DNA from 2 places in the Marinobacter excellens LAMA 842 genome. Region 1 is predicted to be linked to the other one. Evidence: predicted binding sites of a transcription regulator. Region 1 holds the regulator's gene; the other holds the start of a gene.
The links. Region 1 encodes sigma-54, which starts transcription at its own class of promoters, with help from an activator protein. Its sites were predicted from a motif close to ANTGGCATNNANNTTGCTNT; they were not measured.

Region 1 (3,391 bases):
GGCGATAGATCTGTTCGAAGTTGGCCAGTTCGGCAGACAGGTTGCGGGCGTCGATGCTGACGGCCATTTTCCGGAGCCGCCCCGGCGCTTCCTGTTGTGCCGCTTCCCGGGTCAGCGGGAACAGCAGTCCGATGGGAAGGTTATCAATGCAATAAAAACCCAGATCTTCGAGCACATGCAACGCGGTACTCTTACCGGACCCGGATCGGCCACTGACGATGATCAGTTTCATGATGGACGCTCCTGCCTGCTTCTGTTGGTGCTACTGCTTATCAGGATGCCGCGGTCATGCGCTGGTAAAGGGAGGCTGCATCCTGGCACTGGCGAAGCTGTTCACAGAACCCGTTGTCGTTGAATTTCTCGGCCAACTGGCTTAGCAGCTCCAGATGTTCACTGGTGGCTTCTTTGGGCACGATCAAGGCAAACACCAGGTCGACCGGCTGATTGTCGATAGCATCGAAGTCGATGCTCTCTTCCAGTGTCATAAGCACGCCGATCACACGGTCGAGACCTTCCAGGCGGCAATGGGGTATGGCGATACCCTGCCCGATACCAGTGCTGCCAAGCCGCTCGCGAGAAACCAGGTTGCTGAAGATCTCGGTATCGCTGAGGATTTCATCCTGATGATGAATTTGCTCTGCGATGGTTTCCAGTACCCGCTTTTTACTGGAGGCTGGCACTCGGCACAGCGTCAGTTCGGGAGCCAGAATGTTGTCGATGGTCAGGGATGTATCGCTCATGGATCGACTGTGATTCCGTAAAAAAAAGGCTGCGGCCGGTATGCCCCGCCGCAGCTCGTATCATTGAAACACCCGGTACGGTGGCGCGATGAGCGCGCTCAGCCGTTGCCGTGCATCCGGTCTACATTCTTTTCTTTGTGCTTGAGGATCTGGCGGTCCAGCTTGTCCACCAGCGAATCAATCGCGGCGTACATGTCCTCATTCTCTGCCTTTGCGTGGATCTCGCCACCGATGACATGCAGGGTGGCTTCGGCCATCTGACGTACCTTCTCAACTTCCAGCGTCACCTGACAGTTACTTATGTGGTCAAAGTGACGCTCCAGCTTCTCAAACTTGGTGTTGACGTAATCCTTCAGTGCAGGGGTCAGTTCTACGTGATGGCCTGAAATGTTGAGTTGCATAGGCGTCTCCTGTTGTCATCATGCCGGTGTTGCCACCGGGCTGCGTGTCCGGTGCTTCATGCACCGGAGAAAACATTAAACCAGTCGTTTGCGCTCGTTTGAAGGAGGAATGTGCATGGCCTCCCGGTATTTGGCAACGGTGCGCCGGGCCACATTGATGCCCTGTTCTCCAAGCATGGCTGCAATCTTGCTATCGCTCAACGGCTTTTTTGGAGTTTCTTCTGAAATCAGTTTCTTGATCATCGCACGAATAGCGGTGGAGGAACATTCTCCGCCCTCAGCGGTACTGACGTGGCTGGAGAAAAAGTACTTCAGCTCGAAAATGCCGCGGGGTGTGTGCATATACTTTTGCGTGGTTACCCGTGAAATGGTGGATTCGTGCATTTCCACGGCCTGGGCGATGTCCGAGAGGATCAGCGGTTTCATCGCTTCTTCCCCCTGGTCCAGGAAACCCTGTTGGTGCTCAACAATCCGGGTGGCGACTTTCAGCAGGGTTTCATTCCGGCTTTGCAGGCTTTTAATGAACCACTTGGCCTCTTGCAGTTGATCCCGCAGGTAGGTGTTATCAGCACTGCTATCGGCGCGACGGATCAGCGATGCGTAGCTGGCATTGACCCGAATCCTCGGGGCGATCTCCGGGTTGAGCTCAACTCGCCACCGGCCTTCGTGTTTTCGGACGATGACGTCCGGTATCACGTAATCCGGTTCGGCGCGGTCAACCACGTCACCCGGGCGAGGGTTGAGACTGGTAATCAGGGCCAGAACCTCGCGCAGCTGATCTTCCTTGAGTCGGCTGCGGCGCAGCAGTTGCGCGTAATCCCGGTTGCCCAGCAGATGCAGGAACTGGGTAACCACCAAGCGGGCCTGTCGAAGCCAGGGGGTATCTGGCGGCAACTGGTTGAGCTGAATAAGCAGGCATTCCTGCAGATCCCGGGCGAACACGCCGGGCGGATCGAAGTGCTGTAGCCGGTGCAAAACCGCCTCTACCTCGTCCAGTTCCAGGGGGTCCTCTTCGGTTTCGTCCTGCAGGCCGGAATGGATTTCCTCAATCGGTGAGGTCAGGTAACCGCGCTCATCCACAGCGTCCATCAGGGCGTGGGCGATTGCCTGGTCACGCTCGCTCATGGGGGTCAGGTTGAGCTGCCATTCCAGGTGGTCCTGAAGGGTTTCGGCCGGTGAATTGCGGGTTTCGAAATCCGATTCGTTCTCGTCGTCCCCTTTGCTGGCTGGCGCCGGTGCAGACTGGTAGATATCGTCCCAGGCGGTGTCTACGGGCAGGTCGTCGGGGATGTTATCCGGGATGTCGTTTTCGGAAGCCCAGTCCGGGCCATTTTCGTTTTCATCCCAGTCAGAGGCAGCCTCAGTGGCTGGTTCATCGTGGTCGGAATCCCGGTCTTTATGTTCGTCCCGGGTATCGTCATCCGTATCGGGGGTGTCAGACTGATCGTCATCCTCGGAGGTTTCCAGCATGGGGTTGGATTCCAGTGCCTGCTGGATTTCCTGCTGGAGGTCGAGGGTGGAAAGCTGAAGCAGGCGAATGGCCTGTTGCAGCTGGGGCGTCATGGTCAGACTCTGGCCCATCTTAAGCTGTAATGAGGCTTTCATAACCATGGCTCAAGATCCATAAATCAAGGGTGTCCCGGTAGTGACGTTGCCTGCTGTCAGGCAAAAAAATTGTTATACGCTGGTTACTTGCCGCTCACTGGTATCAGTATAAGCAAGTTCTTTGCCGAGTTTACTTGCTACAGATCATCAAAACAATCAGACCTCGGTCGTCGAGGGGTTTTCTTCCGCTCACAGGTGGAACTCATCACCCAGGTAGACTTCCTTGACCTGCTGGTTGGCCAGGATGGCTTCCGCATTGCCGGAGGCGATGATATGGCCGCCGGAGACAATGTAGGCGTTTTCACAAATATCGAGGGTTTCCCGCACGTTGTGATCGGTGATCAGCACGCCAATGCCCTTGTCCCGCAAATGCCGAATGATGTGCTTGATGTCACTGACTGAAATCGGGTCTACCCCGGCGAAGGGCTCATCCAGCAGAATAAACGCAGGTTCCATGGCCAGCGCTCTGGCGATTTCGACGCGCCGCCGTTCACCACCGGACAACGCCATACCCAGGCTGTCCCGGATATGGGTGATGTGAAATTCCTCGAGCAGTTCCTCAAGTTTGGCTTCCCGCTCCGGCCGTTTCATGCCTTTTCGGGTTTCCAGAATGGCCATGATGTTGTCGCGCACGGTTAGTTTGCG
Region 2 (3,391 bases), on a different contig from region 1:
AACTCGTGGTCTTCTGCCAGGCAGTCCAAGGCTTCAGACAGGGTCTCGGCAACCTTCGGAATGTTCAGCGCTTCTTCCTTCGGCAGGTCGTACAGATCCTTGTCCATGGCATCGCCAGGGTGGATCTTGTTCTGGATGCCGTCCAGGCCGGCCATCATCAGGGCTGCGAACGCCAGGTACGGGTTAGCCGCCGGGTCAGGGAAGCGCACTTCGATACGACGTGCTTTCGGGCTGTTTACATACGGGATACGGATAGAGGCAGAGCGGTTGCGGGCAGAGTAGGCCAGCATTACCGGTGCTTCATAGCCCGGAACCAGACGCTTGTAGCTGTTGGTGGCCGGGTTGGTGAAGGCGTTGATGGCCTTGGCGTGCTTGATCACACCACCGATGTAGTACAGGGCGGCTTCGCTCAGGCCCGCGTAGCTGTCGCCGGCGAACAGGTTCTTGCCGTCTTTGCTTAGGGACATGTGTACGTGCATGCCGGAGCCGTTGTCACCAACCACCGGCTTGGGCATGAAGGTGGCGGTTTTGCCGTAGGCGTGGGCCACGTTGTGTACACAGTACTTCAGAATCTGAACTTCGTCAGCTTTGCGGGTCAGGGTGTTGGCGCCAACGCCGATTTCACACTGGCCAGCGGTGCCCACTTCGTGGTGGTGTACTTCAATTTCCAGGCCCATGGATTCCATGGCGGCACACATGGCGCCACGCAGGTCGTGCAGGCTGTCGACCGGCGGAACCGGGAAATAGCCGCCTTTCACGCCTGGGCGGTGGCCGATGTTGTTGCGATCGAAGTCTTCGCCGGAAACCCAGGCAGCTTCTTCAGAGTGAATGTGGTAAGACGCGCCTTGCATGTCCACATTCCATTTAACGGAATCGAACACGAAGAACTCGGGCTCCGGGCCAAACAGCGCGCCATCGGCGATGCCGGTGGACTTCAGGTATTCTTCGGCACGACGGGCAACAGAGCGGGGATCGCGCTCATAACCCTGCATGGTAGAAGGCTCTACAATGTTGCAGGTGATGTTGACAGTGGTTTCTTCGGTGAACGGATCCAGTACGGCGGTCTCGTCGTCCGGCATCAGGATCATGTCGGATTCGTTGATACCTTTCCAGCCAGCAATAGAGGAGCCGTCAAACATTTTGCCGTCAGCAAAGAAATCTTCATCGGCTTCGGTGGCGGGCAGGGTGACGTGCTGCTCTTTTCCGCGGCTGTCGGTGAAGCGCAGGTCAATCCATTTCACTTCGTGTTCTTTGATCAAATCAATCGTCTTGGACATTGTGCATGCTCCGTAGTGATGTCGTGTTCGTTATGCCGGATCGTTCAGCGGGCTGAAGCCCGATCTTTTTCAGGTCAGGGCAGCTTAACAGAAGCTGTTGGCTCTTACCTTTCAATTACGGCTGCACAAGGATAAGCAAGGGGCTTGCCAGTTTTTCGGTTTTGCGCCAGAACAGCGCAGCGGCAAGGCTTTGGGGCGATTCTGGCGCACCGGAGTGCAGCTTACAGGCATTGGTTGCACTGAATGTGTGCACTTTATTGGTGCATTGATTCTTATCCTGCCTGATAACGGTGCATTAGTCGATTGGTTACATATTAGGCACTATTCTTCATATTATCGACATGGACTTTTCTATATACTGCTCGCCGCTAAATTCTGCAGGATACCCGTTGTGATTGATAAGCTTAGAAACGTTGCCATTATTGCCCACGTTGACCACGGTAAAACCACCCTGGTAGACATGTTGTTGCGCCAGTCTGGCACTCTGGACCGTAAGGAGCTCGAGAACGAGCGCGTTATGGATTCCAATGACCAGGAAAAAGAGCGTGGCATTACCATTCTGGCCAAGAATACTGCCCTTAAATGGAAGGACTACAATATCAACATCGTGGACACCCCGGGGCACGCGGATTTTGGCGGCGAAGTAGAGCGCGTCATGAGCATGGTAGACAGTGTGCTGCTGGTGGTGGATTCCATCGACGGCCCCATGCCGCAAACCCGCTTTGTAACCCAGAAAGCGTTCGCAGCGGGCCTGCGCCCGATTGTGGTCGTAAACAAGATTGACCGCCCCGGCGCCCGCCCGGATTGGGTTGTAGACCAGGTATTCGACCTGTTCGACAACCTGGGTGCCACCGACGAGCAGCTGGATTTCCCGATTGTTTACGCCAGCGCCCTGAACGGCATTGCCGGTCTGGATCACGAAGACCTGCAAGACAACATGGATGCCGTGTTCCAGGCGATTGTTGACCACGTGCCGGCTCCGGCGGTTGACCTTGATGGCCCGTTCCAGATGCAGATCTCCCAGCTGGACTACAACAGCTTTCTGGGGGTTATCGGTATTGGCCGCATCATGCGCGGCAAGGTTAAAACCAACACTCCGGTGGTGGCTGTTGGCGCCGATGGCAAGAAGCGTAATGGTCGTATCCTGAAGATCATGGGCCATTCAGGCCTGCAGCGTGTGGAAGTTGAAGAAGCGCAGGCTGGCGACATTGTGTGCGTGAGTGGTCTGGATCAGCTGTACATCTCTGATACCTTATGCGACCCCGCCAATGTTGAGGCACTGCCGGCACTGACCGTTGACGAGCCCACCGTATCCATGACTTTCCAGGTAAACGATTCACCGTTTGCCGGCAAAGAAGGCAAGTACGTGACCAGCCGTAACATCAAAGAGCGTCTGGAAAAGGAGCTGCTGCACAACGTGGCGCTGCGGGTTGAAGAAGGCGACTCGGCTGACAAGTTCAAGGTGTCTGGCCGTGGTGAACTGCACCTGTCGGTTCTGATCGAGAACATGCGTCGCGAAAACTTCGAGCTGGCCGTAGGCCGTCCGGAAGTGGTGGTCAAGGAAGTAAACGGTCAGAAGGAAGAGCCGTACGAAAACGTGATCATCGACATCGAAGAGCAGCACCAGGGCGCGATCATGGAACAGATGGGTCTGCGTAAGGGTGACATGACCAACATGATCCCGGACGGCAAGGGCCGAATCCGCCTGGAATACACCATTCCGGCCCGCGGCCTGATCGGTTTCCGGAACACCTTCCTGACCATGACTTCCGGTACCGGCATCCTGACTTCCACCTTCAGCCACTACGGCCCGGTGAAAATGGGTGACGTAACCAGCCGCCAGAACGGCGTTATCGTTTCCATGGCGACCGGTACCGCGCTGACCTACTCGCTGGAAACCCTGCAGAGCCGTGGCAAGCTGTTCCTCGACCCGGGTCAGGAGATCTATGAAGGCCAGCTGTGTGGTATCCACAGCCGCGACAACGACCTGGTGGTTAACCCCACCAAGGGCAAGAAGCTGGACAACATGCGTGCTTCCGGTAAAGACGAAGTGATCGGCCTGGTGCCGCCCATCAAGTTCACCCTGGAGCAGGCGCTTGAGTTCATTGATGACG

Region 2: glnA (glutamate--ammonia ligase) is a predicted target of sigma-54. The motif match lies at 1,410-1,429, and genes of this name have one in related genera.

What each region holds. Positions count from the first base shown of each region.
Region 1 is NZ_LOCO01000004.1:111,585-114,975, reverse strand. Features, by position in the region: gene rapZ (RNase adapter RapZ) at 1-232, opposite strand, end outside; gene ptsN (PTS IIA-like nitrogen regulatory protein PtsN) at 273-740, opposite strand; gene hpf (ribosome hibernation promoting factor) at 839-1,141, opposite strand; gene J122_RS05405 (RNA polymerase factor sigma-54) at 1,217-2,752, opposite strand; gene lptB (LPS export ABC transporter ATP-binding protein) at 2,936-3,391, opposite strand, start outside.
Region 2 is NZ_LOCO01000032.1:39,573-42,963, forward strand. Features, by position in the region: gene glnA (glutamate--ammonia ligase) at 1-1,277, opposite strand, end outside; gene typA (translational GTPase TypA) at 1,669-3,391, shown strand, end outside.